3 regions of the Streptomyces sp. NPDC015220 genome follow, and region 3 is predicted to be linked to each of the others. Evidence: predicted binding sites of a transcription regulator. Region 3 holds the regulator's gene; each other region holds the start of a gene.

What was found. The regulator HrcA, encoded in region 3, represses chaperone genes, less so after heat shock. The targets are predictions, from matches to a motif close to TTNGCACTCNGNNNNNCNGAGTGCNAA.
Region 1: the regulator HrcA is predicted to act here: its motif matches at 3,911-3,937, upstream of groL (chaperonin GroEL).
Region 2: the regulator HrcA is predicted to act here: its motif matches at 7,463-7,489, upstream of groES (co-chaperone GroES).

Annotation. Positions count from the first base shown of each region.
Region 1 covers NZ_JBIBUK010000029.1:40,263-50,227, reverse strand. The annotation lists gene ACF061_RS34985 (glucosyl-3-phosphoglycerate synthase) at 115-1,059, opposite strand; SAM riboswitch class I at 1,246-1,389, shown strand; gene thrC (threonine synthase) at 1,407-2,690, shown strand; gene ACF061_RS34975 (MoaD/ThiS family protein) at 2,687-2,962, shown strand; gene ACF061_RS34970 (cold-shock protein) at 3,393-3,596, shown strand; gene groL (chaperonin GroEL) at 4,064-5,686, shown strand; gene ACF061_RS34960 (NADH:flavin oxidoreductase) at 5,881-7,023, shown strand; gene ACF061_RS34955 (MFS transporter) at 7,164-8,636, shown strand; gene ACF061_RS34950 (hypothetical protein) at 8,671-9,255, opposite strand; gene murQ (N-acetylmuramic acid 6-phosphate etherase) at 9,416-9,965, opposite strand, start outside.
Region 2 covers NZ_JBIBUK010000002.1:667,067-677,031, forward strand. The annotation lists gene ACF061_RS07810 (phosphotransferase) at 1-386, opposite strand, end outside; gene ACF061_RS07815 (ATP/GTP-binding protein) at 391-3,021, opposite strand; gene ACF061_RS07820 (DUF397 domain-containing protein) at 3,328-3,534, opposite strand; gene ACF061_RS07825 (Scr1 family TA system antitoxin-like transcriptional regulator) at 3,531-4,373, opposite strand; gene ACF061_RS07830 (ATP-binding protein) at 4,683-5,153, shown strand; gene groL (chaperonin GroEL) at 5,269-6,894, opposite strand; gene groES (co-chaperone GroES) at 7,008-7,316, opposite strand; gene ACF061_RS07845 (polysaccharide deacetylase family protein) at 8,146-8,931, opposite strand; gene ACF061_RS07850 (polysaccharide deacetylase family protein) at 9,153-9,965, opposite strand, start outside.
Region 3 covers NZ_JBIBUK010000001.1:687,947-697,911, reverse strand. The annotation lists gene ACF061_RS03400 (SpoIIE family protein phosphatase) at 89-2,029, shown strand; gene hemW (radical SAM family heme chaperone HemW) at 2,067-3,299, shown strand; gene ACF061_RS03390 (DUF3097 domain-containing protein) at 3,493-4,353, opposite strand; gene ACF061_RS03385 (MBL fold metallo-hydrolase) at 4,385-5,116, opposite strand; gene hrcA (heat-inducible transcriptional repressor HrcA) at 5,253-6,269, shown strand; gene dnaJ (molecular chaperone DnaJ) at 6,270-7,406, shown strand; gene ACF061_RS03370 (nitronate monooxygenase) at 7,653-8,741, shown strand; gene ACF061_RS03365 (16S rRNA (uracil(1498)-N(3))-methyltransferase) at 8,738-9,478, shown strand; gene ACF061_RS03360 (VOC family protein) at 9,507-9,899, shown strand.

The DNA.
Region 1 (9,965 bases), on a different contig from region 3:
CCTAGCCCGGCCCCCGAACACTCAAACGTACGGTCCGGCTTCGTAGCCGGGCGACCGCGGCGCGGTGCGGGATTCAGGCCACCCGCCTCGCGCCGCCCTCGCGCGCCGCCCGTCTCAGGCCACCCGCCGGGCGGCGTACTCCGCGATCTCGGTCATCGGCGGGCGCTCCTCGGTGTCCACGGAGTACGTGCGCGGCTCGAAGCCGTCCTCGCCGCGCTCGAACTGGGTCAGGGCGGGACGGATCAGATGGCCGCGGGCCAGACGCAGCTGGGCGGTGCGGTAGATCGCGGCGGCCATCCGGCCGAGCGCCTGCCCGTCCTGGTGCCGGTGCTTGCGCTCGCCCACGTCGACCTGGGCGAGCGCGTCCAGGCCGACCAGGTGCAGCGCGTCGACCAGCATGCCCAGCTCGACGCCGTAGCCGACCGGGAACGGCAGCCGCTCCAGCAGCGAGCGGCGGGCGGCGTACTCGCCGCCGAGCGGCTGCACGAAGCCGGCCAGCCGCGGCCAGTGCATGTTGAGCAGCGGGCGGGCCATCAGCTCGGTGACCCGGCCGCCCTGCCCGGCGGCGCCGGCCAGCGGGCGGTCGTACATCGCCTTGACGAGCTGCACGCCGGGGTCGGTGAGCAGCGGGCCGACGATCCCGGTGACGAAGTCCGAGGAGAAGTCCCGCAGGTCGGCGTCGACGAAGCAGACGACGTCCCCGTGGGTGACCAGCAGCGAGCGCCACAGCACCTCGCCCTTGCCGGGGACCGCCGGGATGCGGGGCAGTATCGCGTCGCGGTGCACGACCCGGGCGCCCGCGGCGGCCGCCACCCGCGAGGTGCGGTCGGTGGAGCCCGAGTCGACGACCACCACCTCGTCGACGAGCGGGGCCTGCCGCATCAGGTCGCGGCGGATCACGGAGACGATGTCACCGACCGTCTCCTCCTCGTTCAGCGCGGGCAGCACCACGCTGACCGTCGAGCCGCTCGCGCGCTTCGCGGCCAGGACCGTGGCGAGCGGACGATCGGTCACGGACCAGGAACGCGTCCTCAGCCAGCGCTCGACTTCTTCCAGCACGGTCGACGGCTCCTTAACTCCTGCTCGGTACGGCCACCGCTCGCGCCAGGGCGCGGATCACATCATGCTGTGATCTGTCTCGCGGTTCGGACGACTATCTCTCACTGTCCCGGCCTTCGGTTACAGTCTTGAACAACGCGGATGACCATCGCATGCCGGGGTCGCCGCGTCTCCACAATCGAATACCGCTCATCCAGAGGGGCAGAGGGACACGGCCCGATGAAGCCCCGGCAACCCTCCAGCCGGTCTCGACGATCCATTGCGAGGCTCCCGGCTAGGGAAGGTGCCAAATCCGTCTCACGGCGAGATGCGTCGTGAGGAAGATGAGGAGAAAGGGCCTCGCCTCCATGGCTGTGCAGACCGTCGCAAGCAGCACCGACTCCACCGTAGACCTCGGCCCCGCCGCGGCGCTGAGCTGCCGCGAATGCGGTCACCGCGTGCCCCTCGGCCCGGTCTTCGCCTGCGAGGAGTGTTTCGGCCCGCTCGAGATCGCCTACGACTTCTCGGCCTACGACACCGAGGAGCTGCGCAAGCGGATCGAGTCGGGCCCCGCGAACATCTGGCGCTACGCCCCGCTGCTGCCCGTGCCCGCCGACGTGGCCGACAAGCCGAACATCAACCCGGGCTGGACCAAGCTCGTCAAGGCCGACCACCTCGCCCGCGAACTCGGCGTGACCGGCGGCCTGTACGTGAAGGACGACTCCGGCAACCCGACGCACTCCTTCAAGGACCGGGTGGTCGCCCAGGCCCTGGAGGCCGCCCGCGCCTTCGGCTTCACCACCCTGTCCTGCTCCTCCACCGGCAACCTGGCCGGCGCGGTCGGCGCCGCCGCCGCCCGGGCCGGGCTGCGCTCCTGCGTCTTCATCCCGCACGACCTGGAGCAGGGCAAGGTCGTCATGGCCGCGATCTACGGCGGCGAGCTCGTCGGCATCGAGGGCAACTACGACGACGTGAACCGCTTCTGCTCCGAGCTGATCGGCGACCCGGCCGGCGAGGGCTGGGGCTTCGTCAACGTCAACCTGCGGCCGTACTACGCCGAGGGCTCCAAGACGCTGGCGTACGAGATCTGTGAGCAGCTCGGCTGGCGGCTGCCCGACCAGATCGTCGTCCCGATAGCCTCCGGCTCGCAGCTCACCAAGGTCGACAAGGGCCTGCGGGAGCTGATCGAGCTCGGTCTGGTCGAGGACCGGCCGTACAAGATTTTCGGCGCCCAGGCCGAGGGCTGCTCGCCGGTGTCCACCGCCTTCAAGGCCGGGCACGACGTGGTACGGCCGCAGAAGCCGAACACCATCGCCAAGTCCCTCGCCATCGGCAACCCGGCGGACGGCCCCTACGTCCTGGACATCGCGCGCCGCACCGGCGGCGCGGTCGAGGACGTGACGGACGAACAGGTGGTCGACGCGATCAAGCTGCTCGCCCGGACCGAGGGCATCTTCGCCGAGACGGCGGGCGGTGTGACGGTCGGCGTGACGAGGAAGCTGATCGAGAACGGCCTCCTCGACCCGGCCAAGACCACCGTCGTCCTCAACACCGGTGACGGTCTGAAGACCCTGGACGCGGTGGCGGGCACCGGCCTGACCGCGACCATCCGTCCGAACCTGGACTCCTTCCGAGAGGCTGGCCTCGCATGAGCGTGACCGTTCGCATCCCGACCATCCTGCGCACCTACACCGGCGGCCGGGCCGAGGTGAGCGCCGAGGGCGCGACCCTCGCCGAGGTCATCTCCGACCTGGAGAAGAACCACACGGGCATCGCCGCGCGCGTCCTGGACGACCAGGGCAAGCTGCGCCGCTTCGTCAACGTCTACGTCAACGACGACGACGTCCGCTTCGAGCAGGGCCTGGAGACCTCCACCCCGGACGGCGCCGGCGTGTCGATCATCCCGGCGGTCGCCGGCGGCTGAGCCTTACCTCAGGTAACTCCGATTACCGACCGTTCGTCCGATTGCCCCCTCCGTGAGAGAAACGGAGGGGGCAATTCTGTGTGGTTGAGCGCGGTACAGTTGGGGAACGCGCTCCTGACCAACGGATCAGGAAGCCTCTTTTTCCTGCCGCCCGCCGATCAGAAGTAGCCAAAGTGCGCGGGCTTTTCGCGGCATTTGCCTTGTTTGTCGGGCCCGACTTGCCCTGAAGTGTGGCGAATTCTCCCCACATTCCGGACCGCTCCCGTCCAGAATTCTCGTCCGATTGACCTGTTGCAGACGGCAGTTGGACAGATACATTCGGCCGCGGTCGACGCGTTCCGGCGCACGCCCCCGATCCACGGGGGGTGAGGTCTGACCCGGATCCGCGAAGTGTGGATCTGTGCAAGGGCCAGTAATAGGGGAGTTAGGCATGGCTCAGGGCACCGTCAAGTGGTTCAACGCGGAGAAGGGGTACGGCTTCATCGCGGTCGACGGTGGTGCGGACGTCTTCGTCCACTACAGCGCGATCCAGATGGACGGCTACCGCTCGCTGGAAGAGGGTCAGCGGGTCGAGTTCGAGATCTCGCAGGGCCAGAAGGGTCCGCAGGCCGACATGGTTCGCGTCACGGCCTGAATCGCGCGACCACCGCAAGCGATCTTCGAAGGGTCCGCACCTCCGCCGGGGGGTGCGGGCCCTTCGGCCTGTCCGTCCGGCGGGGGCCCGTCCGTGCGGGCGTGTGCCCACGGGCGCGCGGACGCCGGATCACGGGGCGGGCGCCGGACCACGGGGCGGACGCCGGACGCCGCGACCCGCGGCGTGTCCGCGGGTGCGCGGGCGCCGGTGCGGGCCCCTGGGGCGCTCCCGCCCGCCGCCGTCCGACCGCCGCCCCGCGTCGGATCCACTTCGCCGACGCTTGCACTCTCAGGGGTCGAGTGCTAATCATTGCGTTAGCACTCTGAAGGTGAGAGTGACAACGAGGACCGGGTCGGTGAGGCCCGCGGGCCGGGTGGGGCAAGGAACCACGAGGCCGGCGAGCCGTCCGTCGCGGGCGCGGGCGCGGTCCGAAGGAATCACCCCCAGTCCTGGAGGGACCACTTCACATGGCCAAGATCATCGCGTTCGACGAGGAGGCGCGGCGAGGCCTCGAGCGCGGCATGAACCAGCTCGCGGACGCCGTCAAGGTGACCCTCGGCCCCAAGGGCCGGAACGTCGTCCTCGAGAAGAAGTGGGGCGCCCCCACGATCACCAACGACGGTGTCTCCATCGCCAAGGAGATCGAGCTCGAGGACCCGTACGAGAAGATCGGCGCCGAGCTGGTCAAGGAAGTCGCCAAGAAGACGGACGACGTCGCCGGTGACGGTACGACCACGGCGACCGTGCTCGCCCAGGCGCTGGTCCGCGAGGGCCTGCGCAACGTGGCCGCCGGTGCCAACCCGATGGCCCTGAAGCGCGGTATCGAGAAGGCCGTCGAGGCCGTCTCCGCCGCCCTGCTCGACCAGGCCAAGGAGGTCGAGACCAAGGAGCAGATCGCCTCCACCGCCTCCATCTCCGCCGCCGACACCCAGATCGGCGAGCTGATCGCCGAGGCCATGGACAAGGTCGGCAAGGAAGGCGTCATCACCGTCGAGGAGTCGCAGACCTTCGGTCTGGAGCTCGAGCTCACCGAGGGCATGCGCTTCGACAAGGGCTACATCTCCGCCTACTTCGCCACCGACATGGAGCGCATGGAGGCGGTGCTCGAGGACCCGTACATCCTCATCGCCAACTCCAAGATCTCCTCGGTCAAGGACCTGCTCCCGCTGCTGGAGAAGGTCATGCAGTCGGGCAAGCCGCTGCTGATCATCGCCGAGGACGTCGAGGGCGAGGCCCTGTCGACCCTGGTCGTCAACAAGATCCGCGGCACCTTCAAGTCCGTCGCCGTCAAGGCCCCGGGCTTCGGCGACCGCCGCAAGGCCATGCTCGGCGACATCGCCATCCTCACGGGCGGCGAGGTCATCTCCGAGGAGGTCGGCCTCAAGCTGGAGAACGCCACCCTCGACCTGCTGGGCAAGGCCCGCAAGGTGGTCATCACCAAGGACGAGACCACCATCGTCGACGGTGCCGGCTCCTCCGAGCAGGTGGGCGGCCGCGTGAACCAGATCCGCGCCGAGATCGAGAACAGCGACTCCGACTACGACCGCGAGAAGCTGCAGGAGCGCCTGGCGAAGCTCGCCGGCGGTGTCGCGGTCATCAAGGCCGGCGCCGCCACCGAGGTGGAGCTCAAGGAGCGCAAGCACCGCATCGAGGACGCCGTGCGCAACGCCAAGGCGGCCGTCGAGGAGGGCATCGTCGCCGGTGGTGGCGTGGCCCTGCTCCAGGCCTCCCAGGTGTTCGAGAAGCTGGAGCTCGAGGGCGACGAGGCCACCGGTGCCGCCGCCGTCAAGCTGGCGCTCGAGGCCCCGCTGAAGCAGATCGCCGTCAACGCCGGCCTCGAGGGCGGCGTCGTGGTGGAGAAGGTGCGCAACCTGACCCCGGGCCACGGCCTGAACGCCGCGACCGGCGAGTACGTCGACCTGGTCGCCGAGGGCATCATCGACCCGGCGAAGGTGACCCGTTCCGCGCTGCAGAACGCCGCCTCCATCGCCGCGCTGTTCCTCACCACCGAGGCCGTCATCGCCGACAAGCCGGAGAAGGCCGCCGCGCCGGCCGGCGGCGGCATGCCGGGCGGTGACATGGACTTCTGATCCTTTCGAGGATCGGACCCGTCCGTCGCGTACCGAGGGCGGCACCCCCTGGAGACAGGGGGTGCCGCCCTCGGCGTTCTCCGGAACGCGGGCGCCCGGGGCCGGAATGCCGGGGTGGACGGCGGGGTTGACGACGACGCAGACTTGATGCACATGCACATACCGTCTGGTATCCGCACTTGCCGAGGAGTCCCATGAGCGTCACCACGTCCGAGTCCGTCCCCGAGAACGCCTCCCGCGCGGCCCGCGTCCTCTCCCGTCCGGTCGCGCTGGGCGGCCTGACCGTCCCGAACCGCATCGCGATGGCCCCGATGACCCGCATGTTCTCCCCGGGCGGCGTCCCGGGCGAGGACGTGGCGTCGTACTACGCCCGTCGCGCCGCCGCGGGTGTCGGCCTGATCGTCACCGAGGGCACTTACGTGGGGCACGAGTCGGCGGGGGAGAGCACTCGGGTGCCGCGCTTCCACGGCGCGGAGCAGCTCGCGGGCTGGGCGAAGGTCGCCGACGCCGTGCACGCGGCGGGCGGCACGATCGTGCCGCAGCTGTGGCACATCGGAATGGTCCGCAGGCAGGGCAGGGGGCCGTTCCCGCAGGCGCCGGCGGTCGGCCCCTCCGGGCTGCGGACCGACGGGACGGAGGGCGCCGGCAAGGCGATGACCCGGGCCGACATCGACGACGTCGTCGGCGCGTTCGCCGAGGCGGCCGCCGACGCCGAGCGCATCGGCTTCGACGGCGTGGAGATCCACGGCGCCCACGGCTACCTGCTCGACCAGTTCCTGTGGGCGGGCACCAACCGCCGTACGGACGCCTACGGCGGCGACGCGGTGGCCCGTACGAAGTTCTCGGCGGAGGTCGTGGCGGCGGTCCGCGCCGCCGTCTCGCCCGGCTTCCCCGTCATCTTCCGGTACTCGCAGTGGAAGCAGGACGCCTACGACGCGCGCCTCGCCGAGACCCCCGAGGAGCTGGAGGCGATCCTGGCCCCGCTGGCCGAGGCCGGCGTGGACGTCTTCCACGCCTCCACCCGCCGCTACTGGCTGCCGGAGTTCGAGGGCTCGGACCTCAACCTCGCGGGCTGGACCAAGAAGCTCACCGGCAAGCAGGTCATCACGGTCGGCTCGGTCGGCCTCGACGGCGACTTCCTCAAGGCGTTCCAGGGCGAGGGCGCGGCGATCGGCGGCCTGGACAACCTGCTGGACCGCCTGGAGCGCGACGAGTTCGACATGGTCGCCGTGGGTCGCGCGCTGCTCCAGGACCCGCAGTGGGCGGCCAAGGTGCTCCAGGGCCGCTCCGAGGAGCTGAGGCCGTACGACGCGGAGTCGCTGAAGACGCTGAGCTGACGCCTTGACCCGGCACGAGGCCGGTGGCCCCTCGCGGGCCGCCGGCCTCCCTCTGGCCGGAATACAACTTGCTTAAGTCAATCAAATCGAATTATGGTTGCCTGAGTCAAGTACCCCTGCCCTCCACGGAGACGTCCCTCATGTCCGACGCACAGGTCCGGCCCACCACGGCCGAGGCCCCGCCCAACCCCAACGCAGTCGTGGCCGTACTGGCCTTCGGCGGCATCGTGGTCTCGCTGATGCAGACCCTGGTGATCCCGATCGTCTCGGAGCTGCCCAAGCTGCTGCACGCCTCGGCGTCGGACGCCGCCTGGGTCATCACCGCCACGCTGCTCGCCGCCGCCGTCGCCACCCCGGTCATGGGCCGCCTCGGCGACATGTACGGCAAGCGCCGCATGCTCCTGGTGAGCATCGGCATGCTGGTGGCCGGCTCGGTCACCGCCGCGGTGAGCGACTCCCTGACGCCGATGATCGTCGGACGGGCGATGCAGGGCCTCGCCTCCGGTGTGATCCCCCTCGGCATCAGCATCATGCGCGACGAACTGCCCGCCGAGCGGCTGGGTTCGGCGACCGCGATGATGAGCGCCTCGCTCGGCGTCGGCGGCGCCCTCGGTCTGCCCGCCGCCGCGGTCATCGCCGAGAACTTCGACTGGCACGTGCTGTTCTGGGCCTCGGCGGCCATGGGCGTCGTCGCGGCGGCCCTGGTGCTGTTCCTGGTGCCGGAGTCGAAGGTGCGCTCGGGCGGCCGTTTCGACGTCGTGGGCGCCCTCGGCATGGCGGCCGGCCTGATGTGCCTCCTGCTGGCGATCTCCAAGGGCGCCGACTGGGGCTGGGGCAGCGCCACCACCCTGGGCCTGTTCGCGGCGGCGGTCGTCATCCTCGTCGCCTGGGGCTTCTTCGAACTGCGCGTGCGGGAACCGCTGGTGGACCTGCGCACCACGGCCCGCCGCCAGGTGCTGGTGACGAACCTCGCCTCCATCGCGATCGGCTTCGGGATGTTCTCGATGTCCCTGGTCATCCCGCAGCTGCTGCAGCTGCCCGCGCAGACCGGCTACGGCCTCGGCGAGTCGCTCCTCGTCTCCGGCCTCGTCATGGCCCCCTCCGGACTGGTGATGATGGCCGTCGCCCCGGTCTCGGCGGCCGTCTCACGCACCCGGGGACCCAAGGTGACGCTGATGATCGGCGCGCTGATCGTGGCGGCCGGCTACGGCCTCAACATCGCGCTCATGAGCCAGGTCTGGCACTTCGTGCTGGCGTCCTGCGTGATCGGCGCCGGCATCGGCTTCACCTACGGCGCGATGCCTACGCTGATCATGGGCGCCGTGCCCGCCTCCGAGACCGGCGCGGCCAACAGCCTCAACACCCTGATGCGCTCCATCGGCACCTCCACCGCCAGCGCGGTGGCCGGTGTGGTGCTCGCCCACATGACCACGCGGTTCGGCCCCTACGCGCTGCCCTCGGAGAACGGCTTCCGCACGGTCCTGGGCCTCGGCGCGGGCGCCGCACTGCTCGGCTTCGCCGTCGCCTCCTTCATCCCGCGCCAGCGGGTCGCCGCCACGGGCGAGCCGGTCGCCGCGGCGAGCGGGCAGGAGAAGCCGGCGGTGAAGGCGTAGCACGTCCGCGCACCGACCGCGCGGGCCCGGCGGACTACATGTTCCCGAGCGGTTCGATGTCGACGCGCACCGGGGTGCCCCAGACCCGCACGACCTCGTAGTCGGTGAACTCGTGCACGAGCCGGTACGCCATCGCGGCGCGCGGCGCGCGCCGCTGGGCGGCGATGAACAGCTCGGCCTCGCGCCGGTCCCGGCGCGGGGTCCCGCACAGCTGCCACTCCCGCCCGTTCCACAGCTCCGGCAGCCAGCGCTGCTGGGGCTGCGGCCGGTCCTCGCGCACGCCGTACCGGGACGGCGCGGGGGCGGCGGGCTCGCCGCCCGGCCGGGCGTACGGCGGATACGCCCCGTCGACCTCGGAGCGGCGGGCGGCCCGCCGCCGGGTCTCGCACAGCAGGCAGAGGTCGGGGGCGCTGTCGTCGACGGGCCCGTTCGGATGCTCGGGGCACCGGGTGGCGGCCGCGGCCGTGGTGACGCTCTCCTCCAGCAGGTCCAGGGCGCGCCGCAGGTCGCCCTTCACCTCGTGCAGCTTGGCGTCGGGCGTGTCGGCGGTGAGCGCCTCCCCGTGCTCGCCGAGGAGCCGGAGGGCCCGCCCGAGGGCGGTGAGCTGGGCATGGTTCATGGCCCTCCCAGCGTAGGCCGCCGGGCCCGGGGCCGGTGGGGGAGGAGGGGGGATCCGCGCCACACCGCGGGGCACGGCCCGCGCTCCCGCGGCCCTGCCGCCGCCTCCGCCCTCCCCGCCGCCGCGTCCGGGTCCCCGGCCCGGATCCGCCTCGCCCCCGTCAGGTCCCCGCGTGGGTCAGGGCCGTGCGGAGGTGGCCCGAGGACCGGGTCAGGAGGTGGGTGGCCGTGCCGGCGTCCACGTCGGCCAGGAGGACCAGGATGGCGGTCTTCACCTCGCCGTCCGCGGCCGCGAGGGCGCGTTCGATCTCGTCGTCCCCGGCGCCCGTGGCCAGGGCGACGATCCGGCGGGAGCGGGCGCGCAGCTTGTCGTTGGAGGCGCGCACGTCGACCATCAGGTTCCCGTAGGTCTTGCCCAGCCGGATCATCGTGATCGTCGAGATCATGTTCAGCACCAGCTTCTGGGCCGTGCCGGCCTTCAGACGGGTCGAACCGGTCAGCAGTTCGGGGCCGGTGACGATCTCGATGCCATGCTCGGCGGCGGCGGCCAGCGCGCTGCCGGAGTTGCAGGCCAGGCCGACGGTGAGCGCGCCCAGCCGACGGGCGTGCTCGACCGCGCCGATGGCGTAGGGGGTGCGGCCGGAGGCCGAGACGCCGACCACCGTGTCGTCCCGGGTGAGGCCGAGGGCGTCCAGCGCCTCGACCGCCAGC
Region 2 (9,965 bases), on a different contig from region 3:
AGGGCGTGCAGGTCGGCGAGGAACTCTCCGGCTTCGGACAGCAGGGCGAGCGGCAGGGGCTGTTGGACCCTGCCGGAGATCCATTCCTTCAGGACGAATCGGCGACCGTTGACATGGGTGATCAGGGATCCGTCCGCGGCGGGCACGATCCTGCTGGTGGGCAGGCCGAGTCGGTGCAGGGCCTGGGTATGGCGCGCGAGCGCGGACGCGCTGTGTTCGTCGTGGTTGTCCAGCGCGGTGAGGACGTAGCAGCCCCGGCCGGCGCTGAGCCGGAAGCTGGAGTTGGCGGCACCTCCCGGGAGAGGCACGATCGACGGGTCCGTCAGCTTGTACCGCGCGGCCAGTGTGGTCAGGTCGATCTGCTCGGCTGTGGTGTAGTGCGCCACCTGCTCAGTCTCCTCGGCGTGCTGTGACCGACTCGCGCCTACGGTCCTCGGTAAGGCCGACCCAGCGTGCCCGTACCTGGGCGGTGGTGTCCAGCCAGGTGGCGCGGGGCAGTTCGGCGGGCGGTTCCTCGTCGGCCATCAGGTAGGTGAGTTCCACAAGGTAGGCGAACTCGACGCCGTCGACGCACTCCCGCCTCAGCCGGTCACGTGCGGAGGCGAGGGCGTCCGCGCCACCGGCGAGGTAGGCGTGCAGGCACTCCACGAAGCGGACGTAAGCCAGGCACGAGGTCAGGCCCGCCTCCCGGGCCTCAGCCGCCACGGCCTCGGCGCGCTCGGGCAGGTCGTCCGTGACGCCCGCGTCACGGATCAGGGAGGCAGTGCTCGTCTGCACCTCGGCCCAGCGAATCGTGACGCTCGCGAGAAGTTCCTCAGCCCGGGAGATCTGCTCTGCGGCCCGTGGCCGGTCCTGAAAGGCCGCGGCGAAGGCGAGGCAGGCCTGCGAGAGCGCGGCCTCACCGGGCTGCCCGGCCGCGAGGGCCTGGTCGCGGGCGGCTGCGTAGGAGGAACAGGCCAGAGCGATCGACCCTTGAGCCCAGTAGAGGTCGCCCATGACCCTGTCCTGTCGCCCTTCGACGCCGAGGTGCGCGGCAGCCTGCCGGGCCTGGGCGAAGTCACCGATCCTGCGGGCGAGATGCACCAGACCACGGCGTGCGGTGGCAGACAGGCGCCCGCCGGCGTCGGCAACCTGGCGCATGCCGTCCAGGGACGACTGGAAGTGACCGAGGTCCCGATCGCATTCGGCCAGGAAGTAGCGGGGCAGCTCCTCCAGGCTTTCCGGCAGGGCGCCGCTGGCGAGGACCGCGCGGAGTTGTTCCGCTGTCCGACCGCGATGGTGACGCTGGCGTCGCGCGATCGCGGAGAGCGCCGCGGCCAGCGCCTGAGCAGGAGTGACGGACCCGTCGCCGGGCGAGCCGGTAGGAGGCTCGATCGGCTCCCACACGAAGTCGTCCACGTACCGGAATGCGGCGTCTTCCAACCAGCCGAGCGGCAGGCCGAACCGATGCGAGAGGGACAGCCCTTGGCGCAGCGCCGACACGAGCCGGCCGCGTTGGGACAGGTCCTCCCGCCCGAGCGCGTCGAAGGCCCGCCGCGCAGCCCGCTGCCAGTCCGCGCTCGTCCACCGGTCGTCGCTGGTCGAGTCCATCTCCCGGACCACGTCACGGACCAGGGGGTGCAGGCGGTAAGGCCACGGTGCATCGACGTCCTGGTCCACGAACGGCCGGTCGACCAGGTCCTGTGCCGGAGCATCGTGGTCGAGACCCGCGACGCTGGAGGCAAGTGAGACGGAGAACGTCTCCAGCAGGCTGACCGAACGCAGGACTCTGCGGGTCTGCGGAGACAGATCCCGGAACGTCCGGGCCACCAGCGCGGGAAAGTCCAGATTGAACTGGTCCGCGGCAGGCACACTCCCCCGACGCCGGTACAGGTCGAGGAACCGCATCACGGCGAGGTCCAGGTACAGCGGTAGGCCGTGGGAGTTGGCTGTGACCAGGTGACGGGTCGCGTCGTCCATCATCGGCCGTCCGTCACGTGTCAGGCGCCGGGCGAGGTACGTCTCGCAATCGCCCGCGGACAGGTAGCCGACCGTGTGCTGGCGGGGCTCCAGCACAGCGCCCCCGGTCAGCTGCGGCCAGCACTCCTCGCCCGCCCAGTCCAACTGCCCTTCGAGGCGCGGGTCGTCCCACTGGAGGCGGTTGCGGCCCGTGACGACGAACAGGGTGCCCGGCATCAGCCACACCACACGCTGGACAAGACGTTCGAGGTCGCGGTGGACCCGGTCCCCGACGTCCTCGAAGGTGTCCAGCAGAACCACCAGGGTGGCTCGCTGCCGGGCAGGCACGTTGGCCAGGTCCCAGGCCAGGAGGTGCGGATAGTAACTGAGTGCGTCCTGATCCGGCACGGCCTCGAGGAGATCAGCGAACCGGCGGCACTCCGCGAGCGCCCGGACCCGGTGCTGCCTCTCCCGCAGGGCGCGCACCACGGCGCGCAAGCCCTGGCCGACGACGCTGCCCACCGTACCCGGAAGGGTCATGGCCTGCGCGACATCCCCCAGGGCCGACTGCATCTGCTCGGACAGATTTCGTGCCCCGGGAAGTCCGCTCAGCCGCCTACGGCGCAGCACGTACTCGTCGAGGGTTTCACCCGGGTGGTTGTGTTCCCAGTAGCGTTGCAGGGCCAGGTCGAATGTCGGCATCGGCCGCCCGATCTCCGCCGCGGCCAGACGGATCGCGAGCACCAGGGACTCGAAGTCCGTTCCCGAGTCCCGAGCCAGGTCGATCCGCACCGGCACGACCGGACCGATCTGCTCGTCGAGCCGTGGCCAATGCCCCTGCTGGCTCAGCCCCCGGCCGAGGTGGTCCGCCACGCAGCGCGAGAGGGTCGTCTTTCCGATGCCTCCGACGCCGTAGAAGGTGAGCACGTTCCGCCGCGGCGCCTCGAGGTCCTGTACGTCGAAGCCCTGCTGCCGCGTCGCCTGGACGAGGTGGGACAGGCTCCGGGCCACCGACTGCCATTCATCGAGGCGGTCGGCGAAGTAGTCGACTGCCTTGACCTCGCGATCGTTGGAACGGAACAACGCCCTCAGATCCGACCGGCTCACCTTCGCCCCCAGTTTCGGCAACGAGCTCAGGAGAGCAGGATCGCCGATCGACCGTCAAGTCACCACGTCACCACTCCCCGTGTTCTGCGCAGGCGTTCGTGGGCGTACAGGAGCGGGATCCTCGGCCGGCGCTGGACGGCCGACACCCAGATGTGAATCCGGTCGTGTTTTCGAAAGCAAGATCATCCAGCCCCTCTCAGCCGCTCTGGGCGTTCCGTCCGGGGCGCGGGCATGAGCAAGGGCGGCAGGGAGCCGTCGTGCTCCCTGCCGCCCTCCCTTGCGTCAACCGCGTACGGCCATCCCGACGAACGCCGCCCACTGGTCGGCGGAAACGTTGAGCGTCGCTTCGCCGGGTCGCTTCGAGTCGCGGACGTGCACCGCCCTGCCCGTGCTCGCGACCTCGACACAGTCACCGCCACTGCCTGAGCTGTAGCTACTCTTGTGCCAGCTCAGCTCGTCAGCGGCAGGCTCGGGGTTGCTTGCCTTCATAGCTCTCCCAACAGCTTCTCGATGAAGGCCAGCGACTCCCTGGGGGTCAGTGCCTGCGCTCGGAGAACGCCGTACGTCGATACCAAGGGACTGACCTTCTTGGGCGCGGTGTGCAGGACGCTCGCCTCCTGCACCTCCATGTAGCCAATCCTGCGCTCGTCTTCGAGGTGGATCAACGTAAATGCGCCGCCCAGGCCAGCATGTTCGACGCGCGCGGTGGGCATGACCTGCAACTCCACGTTGCGTTCGTGCCCGAAGAGCAACAACTGCTCAAGTTGGCCGCGCAGCACTTGCCGACCGCCGACGGGGCGCCGAAGCACCTGCTCCTCGATGACGAAGCTCAGAAGCGGGGCAGGTCGCCGGGAGAAGAGTTGCTGCCGCTCCATACGCGCGACCACCCGCTGCTCGATGGTTTCGGTATCCAGCAACGGTCGCCACATGGTGAAGACCGCGCGCGCGTAGTCCTCCGTCTGCAACAAGCCCTTGACCACGTGATTGTCGTACGCGTGCAGTTCGACGGCCTTCGTCTCCAGCTCCGCGTACCGCCGGAAGAACCCCGGATACCTGGCCTTCGCCACCTCCTCCTTCATCACCATCAGCAGTCCGCCCGCCCCGGTCGCCTTGTCCACCGCGTCGACCAGTCCGGGCTTGGGGATCCGTCGCCCCTGCTCCACCGCCGCGATCTGCGCCTCGCCGTAACCGACGCGCTCGCCCAACTGCACCTGCGTCAGCCCCGCCGCCTCCCGCAGAAGCTTGATCTGGCGGCCGAAACAGCGCAGGAACGCCCTGCTGACCTCCGGCTCCTCCACACCCGCGCCCGAGTCCGCCCCAGACTCCATGCCGCCCTCCTCACCCACCGGTCACTGTCCGTGATCGCAGAGTAGGAGTCATGTACGCCAACCGATCTCAAACCCGGGCAAGTTGACTCGTGTGAGTGAAACCGACCGCCGAGAGCCTTCTTCACTCAACGCGTTCCTCCAGTGCCTCGGCACGCACCACCCGCGCGGCAACGCGTCCTGGCGGCGGACGGACGGCACCGGCCTGGCTCCCCGACAGCCCCTTACACGGTCGCACCCCTACCCCGACAGATTCCGCCCGTGCTGGCGTAGTGCCTGGTCAGGCGGGTCGCCGTACGGGATCTTCGATCCATGACGCCCTCCGCCGACCGGCAGCGCCCACCGCTGCGCACCGCCTCCGCCCAGCCGGTCCTCGCCCTCCGCTTCACCGCCTCCCCGCGTGGCGCGCGGCTGGCCCGCCGGCTCGCCTCTCACCAGATGGACGCCTGGGGGTGGGGTTACGGCACACCGGCCCACGACGCCGTGGAACTGGTCGTCGCCGAGCTGGCTGCCAACGCCGTCACTCACGGGCTGGTCCCGGGCCGCGACGCCGAGCTGCGGCTGAGCAGGGAGGAGGGCGGGCGGGTACGCGTCGAGGTGAGCGACGCGCGGGGTGAGCGGCTGCCCGAGGCTCGGGAGACCGGAGCCGGTGAGGGCGGCGGCCGCGGGCTCCTCCTGGTCGCGGCTCTCGCCAAGGAGTGGGGCACGGTCCGGCGGCCCGGCGCTCCCGGCAAGACGGTCTGGGCCGTCGTGCCCACCGACGGCGGGCACCGGTCCGCGTGACCGGTGCACCGGCCCCACGGCGGTCTCCGGACGCGCCGGTGCCCGGCACCCCTCGGGGGCGCCGGGCACCGGCGGTTCACTCAAGCCGCTGGGCGGCTCGGCTCAGCGCGCTGCCTCAGTGGGCGTGGCCGTGGCTGTGGCCCGCGGCGGCCGGCTCTTCCTCTTCCTTCTTCTCGACGACCAGGGTCTCGGTCGTCAGCAGGAGGGAGGCGATGGAGGCGGCGTTCTCCAGGGCGGAACGGGTGACCTTGACCGGGTCGATGACGCCGGCCTTGACCAGGTCGCCGTACTCGCCGGTGGCGGCGTTGTAGCCGTTGCCCTTGTCCAGCTCGGCCACCTTGGAGACGATGACGTAGCCCTCGAGGCCGGCGTTCTCGGCGATCCAGCGCAGCGGCTCGACGGCGGCGCGGCGGACGACGGAGACACCGGTGGCCTCGTCGCCGGTCTTGTCGAGGTTGCCCTCGAGGACCTTGACGGCGTGGACCAGCGCGGAGCCACCACCGGAGACGATGCCCTCCTCGACCGCGGCGCGGGTCGCGGAGATGGCGTCCTCCAGACGGTGCTTCTTCTCCTTCAGCTCCACCTCGGTGGCGGCGCCGACCTTGATCACGCACACGCCGCCGGCCAGCTTCGCGAGGCGCTCCTGGAGCTTCTCGCGGTCCCAGTCGGAGTCGGTGTTCTCGATCTCGGCCTTGATCTGGGAGACGCGGCCCTCGACGTCCGACTTGTTGCCGGCGCCGTCGACGATCGTGGTGTCGTCCTTGGTGACGGTGACGCGGCGGGCGGAGCCGAGGACGTCCAGGCCGACCTGGTCGAGCTTGAGGCCGACCTCCTCGGAGATGACGGTGGCGCCGGTGAGGATCGCCATGTCCTGGAGCATCGCCTTGCGGCGGTCGCCGAAGCCGGGAGCCTTGACGGCGGTGGCGTTGAAGGTGCCGCGGATCTTGTTGACGACCAGGGTCGACAGGGCCTCGCCCTCGACGTCCTCGGCGATGATCAGCAGCGGCTTCGAGGCGTTGGCCTGGATGATCTTCTCGAGCAGCGGGAGCAGGTCCGTGATCGAGGAGATCTTGCCCTGGTGGATCAGGATGTACGGGTCGTCGAGGACGGCCTCCATGCGCTCCTGGTCCGTGACGAAGTACGGCGACAGGTAGCCCTTGTCGAAGGCCATGCCCTCGGTGAAGTCCAGCTCCAGACCGAAGGTGTTGGACTCCTCGACGGTGATGACGCCGTCCTTGCCGACCTTGTCCATCGCCTCGGCGATGAGCTCGCCGACCTGCTGGTCCTGGGCGGACAGCGCGGCGACGGCGGCGATGTCGGACTTCTCGTCGATCGGGCGGGCGGAGGCCAGGAGGTCCTCGGAGACGGCGGCGACGGCCGCGTCGATGCCCTTCTTCAGCAGCGCCGGGGAAGCGCCGGCGGCGACGTTCTTCAGACCCTCGCGCACCAGGGCCTGGGCGAGCACGGTGGCGGTGGTGGTGCCGTCACCCGCGATGTCGTTGGTCTTGGTCGCCACCTCCTTCACCAGCTGGGCGCCGAGGTTCTCGTACGGGTCCTCGATCTCGACCTCGCGGGCGATGGTCACACCGTCGTTGGTGATGGTCGGGGCGCCGAACTTCTTGTCGATGACGACGTTGCGGCCCTTCGGGCCGATCGTCACCTTGACCGTGTCGGCAAGCTTGTTGACGCCGCGCTCGAGGGCGCGACGGGCGTCCTCGTCGAACTTCAGGATCTTCGCCATGGCAGCGGGAGCCCTCTCGAAATCTCGGATGAAAAAAACCGCGCCCCGGGCGCCCGGCTTCTTAACGGTGGCGGGGGCCAGGGGCGCAGCTCACAGCGGAAAGCTGAGGTGACTTACTTCTCGATGATCGCGAGCACGTCGCGGGCCGAGAGGACGAGGTACTCCTCGTTGTTGTACTTCACCTCGGTGCCGCCGTACTTGCTGTAGAGCACGACGTCGCCGACCTGGACGTCGAGCGGAAGACGGTTGCCGTCCTCGAAGCGGCCCGGGCCCACGGCCAGGACGACGCCCTCCTGGGGCTTCTCCTTGGCGGTGTCCGGAATGACCAGGCCCGAAGCCGTGGTCTGCTCGGCGTCGAGCGGCTGGACCACGATGCGGTCCTCGAGCGGCTTGATGGCAACCTTGGAGCTGGCGGTCGTCACGATCCGACCTCCCCCTTCGGAGATCTCACGGGGTTAACTGTCTGAGGTGGCGACCAGGTCGATCCGTCGTCGCGGGTGCCGGACCTGCCCGTCGCTTTGTTGGCACTCTCCAGGGGGGAGTGCCAGACCTGAGACTATGACCGTCGTTAGCACTCGGTCAAGCGGAGTGCCAATTGCCGACGGCGCGTCGGGCAGGTTCGCCCCGAGGTACGCCCGTGCGGGTGACGTCCAAAGGCCGGTGTCCGCCGCCGTCCCCGGCCTCCCGCCGGGGGGCGCAGCGGTCCACGGCCTCCCGCCGGGGGTCGCCGCGGTCCACGGCCTCCCGGCACGTACCCCCGCTGTCCGCGGGCATCCGCTCGGCCCGATCGGCCCCGTCCCCGACGCCGGGCGGGTTCGGCCGGCGTCGGCAAGCCCTCTTCCCGAACGTCCGGTTTCGTACGAACGTATGCTCATGCGCTCTCGTCCCACTCCCGCGGACGCGGTCACCGGTGGTTTCCTCCTCCTGCTCGTCCTGGTGGCGGACGTGTCGGCCGGGCTGCTGGTCGTCATCGTGCTCGCCGTGCGGGGGCTGAGCAGGGTGGAGGCACCCGGGGGCGAACTCGCCGTGCCACCGCCGGGCGACTGGGCCCCGGTGCTGCTGTACGGCGGCTTCGCGCTGGCGGCCGCCACGACCGGTGTGCTGCTCGTGCGCAGCGGGGCCCGGTTCACCGGTGCGGTGCAACTGGTGCTCGCCGCCGTCGTCGCGAGCGCCGCGCTCGGGGCGTGGCACGACACCCACGACCGCTCCCGCTCCCCCGCCACTTCCCCGTCCGACCGGCTGGTGGACGCCTCAGAGGTAGTCCTGGAGGCGCCCCACCGTCAGGCCCTCGCCCTGGATGCCGCGCAGCAGCCGCGTGGTGCGTTCGCGCAGGGTCGGGCCCGCCAGGTCGTCGTCGTCCGAGGTGACGAGGAGGACGTCGCCGGGCCGCAGCGCGTGGGGGCCGTGGGTGAAGCGCAGGTCCGTGTCGGTCAGCGCGGCGCGCCACAGCACGACCGCGGAGACGTCGCAGTGGGCGGCGGCGCGCAGGGTGGTGGTGTCGTACAGGCCGTAGGGCGGCCGGAAGAGACGGGGGCGCACACCGAAGCGGGCGTGCAGCTTGTCGCGCTGACCGCAGATCTCGGCGCGCTGGCCGGCGTAGGGCAGGCCGCGCAGTGAGGGGTGGTCGAGGGTGTGGTTCTGCAGGTCCGCGCCGACCGCCAGCAGGTGCGCGAAGTGCCCGTAGCCCGGCCCGGCGACACTGTCCGTGAGGAACAGGGTGACCGGCAGCCGCAGTTCGCGCACCATGTCGACGAACCCCGGGTCCCGCTCGGCCCCGTCGTCGTAGGTGAGGAAGACGACCCGGTCCGGCGTGTCGACGTGGTCCAGCACCGGGGGGAGGCCTGAGGTCCGCGCGGCCGGGTGCGCAGGACGGGCCGGCGGGTGCGGCGGTGCGGGCAGCGGGGCGGTCAGGCCCCAGCGGAGGTAGGGCTGCTCGGTGGCCGGGCTCCGCGGCCGCACCCGTTGCGCCGCCTTCCGGCCCAGCCGCTCGATCGGGTCGACGGACGGCGCGCAGCCGGCCAGGAGGAGCGCGAGCAAGGCCGCCAGCACAGCCGCGAGCAGGGACACGGGCAGGGCCAGGGCCGCGCGCGCAAAGCCGGGTCCAGGCCTGGGTCCGCAGCCGTCCCTCGTCCCGGGCGCCGGTCCCGTCCCGGGTGCCGGTCCCGTCCCGGTTGCCGGTCCCGTCCCGGGTGCCGATCCCGGTCGTGCACCCGGCTCCGCCCCTGTTCCCGGTCCCGGCCGCTGTCGCAGCCGCGGTCTCACAGGTAGTCCTCCAGCCGGGCCACCGCGAACCCCTTGGCCGTCACGTAGTTCAGGAACCGGCGCATGTCGTCGGCCATCGTGCCGTTCCACTCGGCGCGGCCCCGGAAGTGGGTGAGGACGATGTCGCCGCGGCGCATCCGCTGGTCGTCCTCGCGGAACTCCCAGTGGTCGACGTAGACCTCCTCGTTCCAGATCGGCGCGTACTCGATGCCGCAGGACTTGGCGGCGCGCAGGGTGTCCTGGTTGTAGTTGCCGTAGGGCGGGCGCAGGAGCTTCGGGCGCTTGCCGAACTGCCTCCGCATGATGTCCTGCATGTCGCAGATCTCGTGCCTCTGCTCCTCGTAGGACAGGCCCGGCAGGTACGGGTGGTGCAACGTGTGGTTGTCGAGGGTGACCCCGGAGGACTGCATCCTGCGGAAGTAGCCGTAGTCGTCCTCGATGAGGTAGTTGCTGAGGAACGCCGTGTACGGGACCTTCAGCTCGCTCATCATGCGCAGGAAGGCGGGGTCCTTCTCCGCGCCGTCGTCGATGGTGAGGAAGACGACCTTGTCCTTGGTGGGCACCGTGGTGAAGACCGGAGGCAGGTCCCAGTCCTCCTGGTGGCCCACCTCGAAGCCCGGGCGGGCGTGGATCCTCGGTTTGACCGCGGGGGGCGCCGGGGGCGTCAGCGGTACGTGTTGCAGTCCCCAGCGCCTGGCGGCGGCGGCCCGGGCCGCGTAGGAGGCGTGCAGCCGGGTGGCGTAGGAGTCGAGGTCGCGGGCCGGAGGGGCCTGGAGCAACTGCGGGCCCGGAGCGGGCCGTGCCGGGGC
Region 3 (9,965 bases):
TGCTTATGAACGCAGTCGGTCTGTCACCCTGTCGGCATCGACCGAACCGAGTCGACGCCCGATTCGTGAAGATCCCCGGGAGCTGCGGATGGGAGTCATTCCGACGCAACGGGAGACCGTACCGCGTGCCTCCGGCGTGCCCGCGCCCCCGTGCGCGGGGGCGTGCACCGAGGAGCGTGCGACGCTGCCCGGCGGTCCCCACGCGCCGGGCGCCGCTCGTGCGCTGGCGCGCGCGGCGCTCACGGAGTGGCTGGATCTCGGTCTGACCGTCCCCGACCGGCTGGCCGACGACGTCCTGGTCGTCGTCAGCGAACTGGTCACCAACGCCGTCGTGCACGCGGGCACCGACGTGGAGCTGATCTGCCGGCTGGAGCCGGAGACCGGCGCGTGCGTCGTCGAGGTCTCCGACCAGCACCCCTCGCGCGCCCCTCGCGACCACCCCGCCCCGACCCCGTACGAGGCGCCGGAGTACGGCCGGGGGCTGCGCCTGGTCGCCGCCCTCGCCGAGGCCTGGGGCATCACCTACCGGCCCGGCGTCAAGACGGTCTGGGCCCGGCTGCCCGCCGAGGACGGCGCGCCGGGCGAGGGGGAGGAGGAAGGGGAAGGGGCGTACGGCGCCGAGTACGGGCTCGGCGTCGCCGAGTTCCTGGCGCCCGATCCGCAGCGGGCCGAACGCGACCGCGAGTGGCTGGGCCGCGGCGCGCTGACCTTCCTCGCCGAGGCCTCCGACCTGCTCGCCGGGCAGCTCGACGAGGACCTGGTCGCCGCGCTCACCGGTCAGCTGATCGTGCCCCGGCTGGCCGACTGGTGCGCGGTGTGGCTGGAGGACGAGTCCACCGCCCGGTGGGGATCCGCCCGCTGGACCGGTGACGACGGCCCGGCCGGCCGGTACGACGGCGTCGGCCTGCCCGGTCCCCGGCTCGCCCGGGTCTGGCACGGCAGCGAGAACCGCATCGACGAACTGCGCCAGGCCCTGGAGAAGGACCCTCCGCAGCCGGCCGACGGACCGCGCTCCGGCCCCGCGCCCTACCCCTGGCCCGGCCACGCCCTGGGCCCGCGCGCCACGGACGGCACGGCGCTCGCCTACCGTCTGATCGCCGGCGGCCGCCCGCTCGGCACGCTGGTCATCGGCCGGAGCGGACCGATCGGATTCCCCGACGAGATCACCGGACTGGTCGAGGACCTCAGCCGGCGCGTCGCGCTCGGCATCGGCGCGGCCCGGCAGTACGCCCGGCAGGCCACCATCAGCGCCGTCCTCCAGCGCGGACTGCTGCCCGGAGCGGTGGCCGAGATTCCCGGGGTGCGCAGCGCCCTCGTCTACGAGCCGTGCGACCAGGGCGGCCCGAGCGGCGACTTCTACGACCTCTTCCCGGCCGGCGACGGCCGCTGGTGCTTCGCGGTGGGCGACGTCCAGGGCAAGGGGCCGGAGGCCGCCGTGGTCATCGGCCTCGCCCGGCCCTGGCTGCGGCTGCTGGCCCGGGAGGGATACGGCGTCGCCGACGTCCTTGACCGCCTCAACCAGCTCCTGCTCGACGACGCCACCGAGGCCGCCGACGCCGCCGCCCGCGTCCTGGTCGCCGCGGGCGGCCGCACCCCGGCCCCCGGCGACGGCCCCCAGACCCGCTTCCTGTCGCTGCTGTACGGCGAACTCGCCCCCTTCGACGGCGGCGTCCGGTGCACCCTCGCCTGCGCCGGGCACCCGCTGCCCCTGGTCCTCGCCCGGAGCGGCGACGTCCGCGCGGTCGCCCGCCCGCAGACCCTGCTCGGCGTCATCGAGGACGAGACGTACGTCTGCGAGACCTTCGAGCTGCGACCCGGCGACAGCCTGCTGTGCGTCACCGACGGCATCACCGAGCGGCGCTCGGGCTCCCGGCAGTTCGACGACGGCGACGGGCTCGCCGCCGCCCTGGCCGGCTGCGCCGGGCTCGACGCGGAACTGATCGCCGAACGCATCCAGCGGCTCGTGCACGAGTTCGGCGAGCGGCCGCCGGAGGACGACCTGGCCCTGCTGGTGCTCCAGGCGGAGTGACGGCGGGCGACCGCCCGGGTGCTGGACAATGGAGGACATGCCTTCCGCACTCCCCGACGGCGAGCCCGTCCCCGCCGACGGCGCGCTGCCCGCCACCGCGCTCGCCGGGGCGGCCGACCGGCCCCTCGGGTTCTACCTGCACGTCCCCTACTGCGCCACCCGCTGCGGCTACTGCGACTTCAACACCTACACCGCCACCGAGCTGCGCGGCACCGGCGGTGTGCTCGCCTCCCGCGACAACTACGCCGAGACGCTCGTCGAGGAGGTCCGCCTCGCCCGCAAGGTCCTCGGCGACGACCCGCGCGCCGTCCGCACCGTCTTCGTCGGCGGTGGCACGCCCACGCTGCTCGCCGCCGACGACCTGGTGCGGATGCTCGCGGCGATCCGCGACGAGTTCGGCCTCGCGCCCGACGCGGAGGTCACCACGGAGGCCAATCCCGAGTCCGTCGACCCGGCGTACCTGACGGCCCTGCGGGACGGCGGCTTCAACCGGATCTCCTTCGGCATGCAGAGTGCGCGGCAGCACGTGCTGAGGGTGCTCGACCGGACACACACCCCGGGCCGCCCCGAGGCCTGCGTCGCCGAGGCCCGCGCGGCCGGCTTCGAGCACGTCAACCTGGACCTGATCTACGGCACCCCCGGCGAGTCCGACGACGACTGGCGGGCCTCCCTCGACGCCGCCCTCGGCGCCGGCCCCGACCACGTCTCGGCGTACGCCCTGATCGTCGAGGAGGGCACCGGGCTCGCCCGCCGCATCCGCCGCGGCGAGATCCTGATGACCGACGACGACGCGCACGCCGACCGCTACCTGATCGCCGAGGAGACGCTGTCCGCGGCCGGCTTCGACTGGTACGAGGTGTCCAACTGGGCCACCTCCGAGGCCGGCCGGTGCCTGCACAACGAGCTCTACTGGCGCGGCGCCGACTGGTGGGGCGCGGGCCCCGGAGCCCACAGCCACGTGGGCGGCGTGCGCTGGTGGAACGTCAAGCACCCGGGCGCGTACGCGGCGGCCCTGGCCGCCGGGCGCTCACCGGGGGCCGGCCGGGAAATCCTCACGGCGGAGGACCGCCGGGTGGAGCGGATCCTGCTGGAGCTGCGGCTGCGGGAGGGCGTTCCGCTGGACCTCCTGCACGCGGCGGGCCTCGCAGCCTCCCGCCGGGCGCTCTCCGACGGCCTGCTCCAGCCGGAGCCGTACGGGGCCGGGCGCGCCGTGCTCACCCTGCGCGGGCGCCTGCTGGCGGACGCGGTGGTACGGGACCTGGTGGACTGAGGCCGGCTGAGTCCGGACCCGGTTTAGTCCGGACCCGGCTGAGTCCGGATCCGGCGGTATCCGGACCCGCCGGGCCGGGGTCCGCCGGGCCGGGGCGGCCGCGGGGTCCCGAGGGGCCGGGCCCGCCTCGGTCGTACCGGGGCGGCTCCCGGCGGCGGGCACCGCAAGCGCCGCGACCGCCCCGGCCGCGGCGCTACGGCTGGGCCGTGACGAAGTCGATCAGCTCCTCCACCCGTCCCAGCAGCTCCGGCTCCAGGTCCTTGTAGGAGCGCACCCGCGCCAGGATGCCCTGCCAGGCGGCACCGGTGTTGTCCGGCCAGCCCAGGGCGCGGCAGACCCCCGTCTTCCAGTCCTGGCCGCGGGGCACCCGCGGCCAGGCCGCTATTCCCAGGGAGGACGGCTTCACGGCCTCCCAGACGTCGATGTACGGGTGGCCCACCACCAGGGCGTGCTCGCTGGTCACCGACTGCGCGATCCGCCACTCCTTGGAGCCGGGCACCAGGTGGTCCACGAGGACGCCGAGGCGGGCGTCCGGGCCCGGGGCGAACCGCTCGACGACCGCCGGCAGGTCGTCCACGCCCGCCAGGTACTCCACGACCACGCCCTCGACGCGCAGGTCGTCGCCCCACACCTTCTCGACCAGTTCGGCGTCGTGCCGGCCCTCCACGTAGATGCGCCCGGCGCGGGCCACCCGCGCGCGTGCGCCGGGGACGGCCACCGAACCGGATGCCGTGCGGGTGGGACGCACCGGGCCCGAGGCCGGCCTCACCAGGGTCACCGTCCGGCCCTCCAGCAGGAAGCCGCCGGGCTGGAGCGGGAAGACCCGGTGCTTGCCGAAGCGGTCCTCCAGGGTCACCGTGCCCGCCTCGCAGCGGATCACCGCCCCGCAGAAGCCGGTGCCCGGCTCCTCGACCACCAGCCCCGGCTCGGCCGCGATCTCCGGCACGGTCCGGGGCTTCTTCCACGGCGGAGTGAGATCGGGCGAGTACGAACGAAGGCGCGGGCCCGGGGGCCCCTCGTCGGAAGGGCGGTGGCCGGAGACGGGATGGCGCATTCGAGTGACGATAGGAGAAACCCGCGGCGGATCAGCGCGACACGCCGAAGCGTGCCGCCAGCGCGTCCCGCTGGGCCCCAACGAAGGCCGCGTCCACCACCGCACCGTGCCCGGGCACGTACGACGCGTCCGCTCCGCCCAGCTCCAGCAGCAGGTCCAGGGCGGCGGGCCAGCGGTCCGGTACGGCGTCGGGGCCCGCCTGGGGTTCGCCGGACTCCTCGACCAGGTCCCCGCAGAACACCACCGGCCGGTCGCCCGGCACCACCACCGCCAGGTCGTGCCCGCTGTGCCCGGGCCCCGCGTTCACCAGCAGCGCCTCCCGGCCGCCGCCCAGCGGGAGCGCCAGCCGGTCGCGGACCTCCCGGCCGCCGCGCACCATGGCCGCCGCCGCCTCCGCGGCCGCCCCCGCGTCCAGCCCGTGGCGCACCGCGTCCGCGCGCAGCTCCTCGCGCCCGCGCTCGTCGGCGTGGAGGGCGTACGCCCCCTCGGCGGCGAAGCACTCGGCGGCGCCGGACGCCGCCGCCCCGAGGACGTGGTCGAAGTGCGGGTGCGTCAGCGCGAGAAGTGTCACACCGCCGCCCGCGAGCCGCGCCGCCTGCGCACCCAGCCGCGCGCCCTCCGCCAGGCTCGACCCGGCGTCCACGAGCAGCGCCGAACCCTCCCCGACCACCAGCCCGACCGTGCAGTCCCACCCCGGCAGCCGGACCCGGCCCACCCCGTCCGCCAGCCGCTCCCACCCGAGCTCTTCCCAAGTCACCGTCATGCCCCGACGCTAGCCTCCGTGGAGCCGGCCTTGCCCGGGGTGTACCCGACGGCCGTACACTGGGCCGGGGAATGCTGGCACTCGTATGCGCCGAGTGCCAGGCGGGATCCGAGGGACGACTCTGGAGGTGTGCGCGATGCTCAGCGAGCGAAGGCTGCAGGTGCTGCGCGCCATCGTCCAGGACTACGTCGGCACCGAGGAGCCGGTCGGCTCCAAGGCCCTCACCGAGCGGCACAACCTCGGCGTCTCGCCGGCCACGGTCCGCAACGACATGGCGGCCCTGGAGGACGAGGGCTACATCGCCCAGCCGCACACCAGCGCCGGCCGTATTCCCACCGACAAGGGGTACCGCCTGTTCGTCGACAAGCTGGCCGGGGTGAAGCCGATGACCGCGCCGGAGCGGCGCGCCATCCAGAACTTCCTCGACGGCGCCGTCGACCTCGACGACGTGGTGGCCCGCACGGTGCGGCTGCTGGCGCAGCTGACCCGGCAGGTCGCCGTGGTGCAGTACCCGTCGCTGACCCGCTCGACGGTGCGGCACGTGGAGCTGCTGGCGCTCGCGCCCGCGCGCCTGATGCTCGTGCTGATCACGGACACCGGCCGGGTCGAGCAGCGGATGATCGACTGCCCGGCCCCGTTCGGGGAGACCTCGCTCGCGGACCTCCGGGCGCGGCTGAACAGCCGGGTCGCCGGCCGCCGCTTCGCGGACGTGCCGCAGCTGGTGGAGGACCTGGCGGAAGGCTTCGACCTGGAGGACCGCGGGACGGTCTCGACGGTGCTGTCCACGCTCCTGGAGACCCTCGTCGAGGAGAACGAGGAGCGGCTGATGATCGGCGGCACCGCCAACCTGACCCGCTTCGGACACGACTTCCCCCTCACCATCCGGCCCGTACTGGAGGCGCTGGAGGAGCAGGTCGTCCTGCTGAAGCTGCTCGGTGAGACACAGGATCCGGGCATGACCGTGCGCATCGGTCACGAGAACGCCTACGAAGGACTCAACTCCACGTCCATCGTGTCGGTGGGCTACGGTTCGGGCGGCGAGGCAGTCGCCAAGCTCGGCGTGGTCGGACCGACCCGCATGGACTACCCGGGAACGATGGGAGCGGTACGCGCAGTGGCACGGTACGTCGGACAGATCCTGGCGGAGTCGTAAGTGGCCACGGACTACTACGCCGTTCTCGGCGTGCGCCGCGACGCGTCGCAGGATGAGATCAAGAAGGCGTTCCGGCGGCTCGCACGCGAGCTGCACCCGGACGTCAACCCCGATCCGAAGACCCAGGAGCGGTTCAAGGAGATCAACGCCGCCTACGAGGTGCTGTCGGACCCGCAGAAGAAGCAGGTCTACGACCTCGGCGGCGACCCGCTCTCGCAGTCCGGCGGCGCCGGCGCGGGCGGCTTCGGGGCCGGGGCCTTCGGCAACTTCTCCGACATCATGGACGCGTTCTTCGGCACGGCGTCGCAGCGCGGACCGCGCTCGCGCACCCGCCGCGGCCAGGACGCGATGATCCGGCTCGAGGTCGAGCTGGACGAGGCGGCCTTCGGCACCACCAAGGACATCCAGGTCGACACGGCCGTCGTCTGCAACACCTGCAACGGCGAGGGCGCGGCCCCCGGCACCACCGCCCAGACCTGTGACATGTGCCGCGGCCGCGGTGAGGTCTCGCAGGTGACCCGGTCCTTCCTCGGCCAGGTCATGACCTCCCGCCCCTGCCCCCAGTGCCAGGGCTTCGGCACGGTCGTCCCGACGCCGTGCCCGGAGTGCGCGGGCGACGGCCGCATCCGCGCCCGCCGCACCCTGACGGTGAAGATCCCCGCCGGCGTGGACAACGGCACCCGCATCCAGCTCGCGGGCGAGGGCGAGGTCGGCCCGGGCGGCGGTCCGGCCGGCGACCTGTACGTCGAGATCCACGAGCTGCCGCACGCCACCTTCCAGCGGCGCGGCGACGACCTGCACTGCACGGTCACCATCCCGATGACCGCGGCGGCCCTCGGCACCAAGGTCCCGCTGGAGACCCTGGACGGCCTGGAGGAGGTCGACATCCGCCCGGGCACCCAGTCCGGCCAGTCGATCCCGCTGCACGGCCGCGGTGTCACCCACCTGCGCGGCGGCGGCCGGGGCGACCTCATCGTCCACGTCGAGGTCCAGACCCCGAGCAAGCTCGACCCGGAGCAGGAGCGCCTGCTGCGCGAGCTCGCCAAGCTCCGCGGCGAGGAGCGCCCGCAGGGGCAGTTCCAGCCGGGGCAGCAGGGCCTGTTCTCGCGGTTGAAGGACGCCTTCAACGGTCGCTGACGGTCGGCCGGGGGCCCGGGGGACCGGCCCCGGGGCGGCACGGTCGGCCGGGGCGGCAGGGCCTGTCCTCACGGTCGAAGGACGCGTTCGACGGCCGCCGGCGCGCGGCGTCAGGACCGGGGAGCGACCGGGGCCGTGCGCGGCGCGCGGACGGCGGCCGCCGCCCATGGGCGATCGGTTGCCTCCGGCATATGCCGGAGGTCGCCCGGATTCGGAGTCATTGGGAGGACGTGACACCATGCGGTCATGTCCTCCGCACTGACCGATCTCTTCCCGCACCCGATCGTGCAGGCTCCGATGGCGGGCGGTCCCTCCGGGCCGCAGCTCGCCGCCGCGGTGTCCGACGCCGGCGGGCTGGGGTTCCTCGCCGCCGGGTACAAGACGGCCGACGGCGTGTACCAGGAGATCAAGCAGGTGCGCGGGCTGACCGGCCGCCCCTTCGGCGTGAACCTCTTCATGCCCCAGCCCGAGCACGCGGAGTCCGGCGCCGTCGACCTCTACGCCCAGCAACTGGCCGGCGAGGCCGGCTGGTACGCAACGGAGCTGGGCGACCCGGACTGCGGCCGGGACGACGGCTACGAGGTCAAACTCGCCGTCCTCCTCGACGACCCGGTCCCGGTCGTCTCCTTCCACTTCGGCGTGCCCACCCGTGAGGTCGTCGACTCCCTGCACCGGGTGGGCACCTTCACCCTGGTCACCGCGACCACCGTCGAGGAGGCCCTCGCGGTGGAGCGGGCGGGCGCCGACGCGGTGGTCGCCCAGGGCGTGGAGGCCGGCGGCCACCAGGGCGCCCACCGCGACCAGCCGGAGAACGACGGCGCGGGCATCGGCGTCCTCTCCCTGGTCGCCGGGATCCGCGAGGCGGTGGACCTCCCGATCGTCGCGGCCGGCGGCATCATGCGCGGCAGCCAGATCGCCGCCGTCCTAGCCGCCGGCGCGAGCGCCGCACAGCTGGGCACGGCGTTCCTCGCCACCGTCGAGTCCGGCGCGCACCCCCTGCACAAGCAGGCCCTGACCGACCCGCTCTTCCCCCACACGGAGCTGACCCGGGCCTTCTCCGGGCGGCCCGCCCGCGGGCTGGTCAACCGCTTCATGCGTGAGCACGGCCCGTACGCGCCCGCCGCCTACCCGGAGATCCACCACCTCACCTCACCACTGCGCAAGGCCGCCGCGCGGGCGGGCGACCCGCAGGGCATGGCGCTGTGGGCGGGGCAGGGGCACCGCTTGGCGCGCGAGCTGCCCGCCGGACGGCTGGTGGAGGTGCTGGCGGCCGAGCTCGACACCGCGCGAGCGGCGATGACGGGCCACCGGCCGGCCGGGGGTGAGGGACGATGACGGCGCCGGTGTTCGTCGCCGACCGACTCGACGGAATCGGCCCCGAGTTCGTGCTCGACGGCCCCGAGGGCCGGCACGCGGTCTCGGTGAAGCGGCTGCGGCCCGGTGAGGACGTGGTGCTCACCGACGGGCGCGGGCGCTGGACCGAGGGCGTGGTGAAGGCCGCCGAGGGCAAGGACCGCCTGGTCGTCACGGACCTGGGGACCCTGCACGAGGAACCCCCGGAGACTCCCCGCATCACCGTGGTACAGGCCCTCCCCAAGGGAGACCGCGGCGAGCTCGCCGTGGAGACCATGACCGAGGTCGGCGTCGACGCCATCGTGCCCTGGCAGGCCGCCCGCTGCATCACCCAGTGGAAGGGCGAGCGCGGGGCGAAGGCGCTCGGCAAGTGGCGGGCGACCGCCCGCGAGGCCGGCAAGCAGTCCCGCCGGGTCCGGTTCCCCGAGGTCGCGGACGCGGCGACGGGCAAGCAGGTCGCCGCGCTGCTCGCCGGGGCCGACTTCGCCGCCGTGCTCCACGAGAGCGGCGACGAACGCCTCGCGACGGCCGAACTCCCCGCCCAGGGCGAGATCGTGCTCGTCGTCGGCCCCGAAGGAGGAGTCTCCCCCGAGGAGTTGGCGCTTTTCCGGGAGGCGGGTGCGCGGGCTTACGTCCTCGGGCGTACGGTACTGCGTACCTCGACCGCGGGAACGGCGGCCGCCGCTCTGCTCCTGGGCCGGACCGGCCGCTGGTCCTGAACCGCCGGTCCGACCTGTAGGGGGAACCGTGGAACTCGCCCAAGTACGCCTGTTCGTCACCGACTTCACCGCCTGCTACCGCTTCTACGCCGACGTCCTGGGCCTGAAGCCGCAGTCCGGCGCGGAGCGGGGACCGTACGAGAAGTTCAGCCCGGACACCGGGTCCGCGGGCATCGCCCTTCAGGACCGGGCGATGATGGCCGAGCTGCTCGGCGAGCTGGGCCACCCGGTCACCGGGCACCGCTCGCTGGTGGTGCTGCGCGTGGACGGCCTCGACGCGTACTGCGCGCAGATCACCGCCCGCGGCGCGACCCTGCTGCACGGCCCGCGGCCCATGACGGACCGCATGCGCGTCGCCCACCTCGCGGACCCGGAGGGCAACCTCGTGGAACTCCAGGAGTGGCTGCTGCCGCGCGCCTGAACAGGGGCGCGGGGGACGGCGGGCGGCGAGGGGAAGCGAGGCGACCCCTGTTCGCGGCCGCCGCCG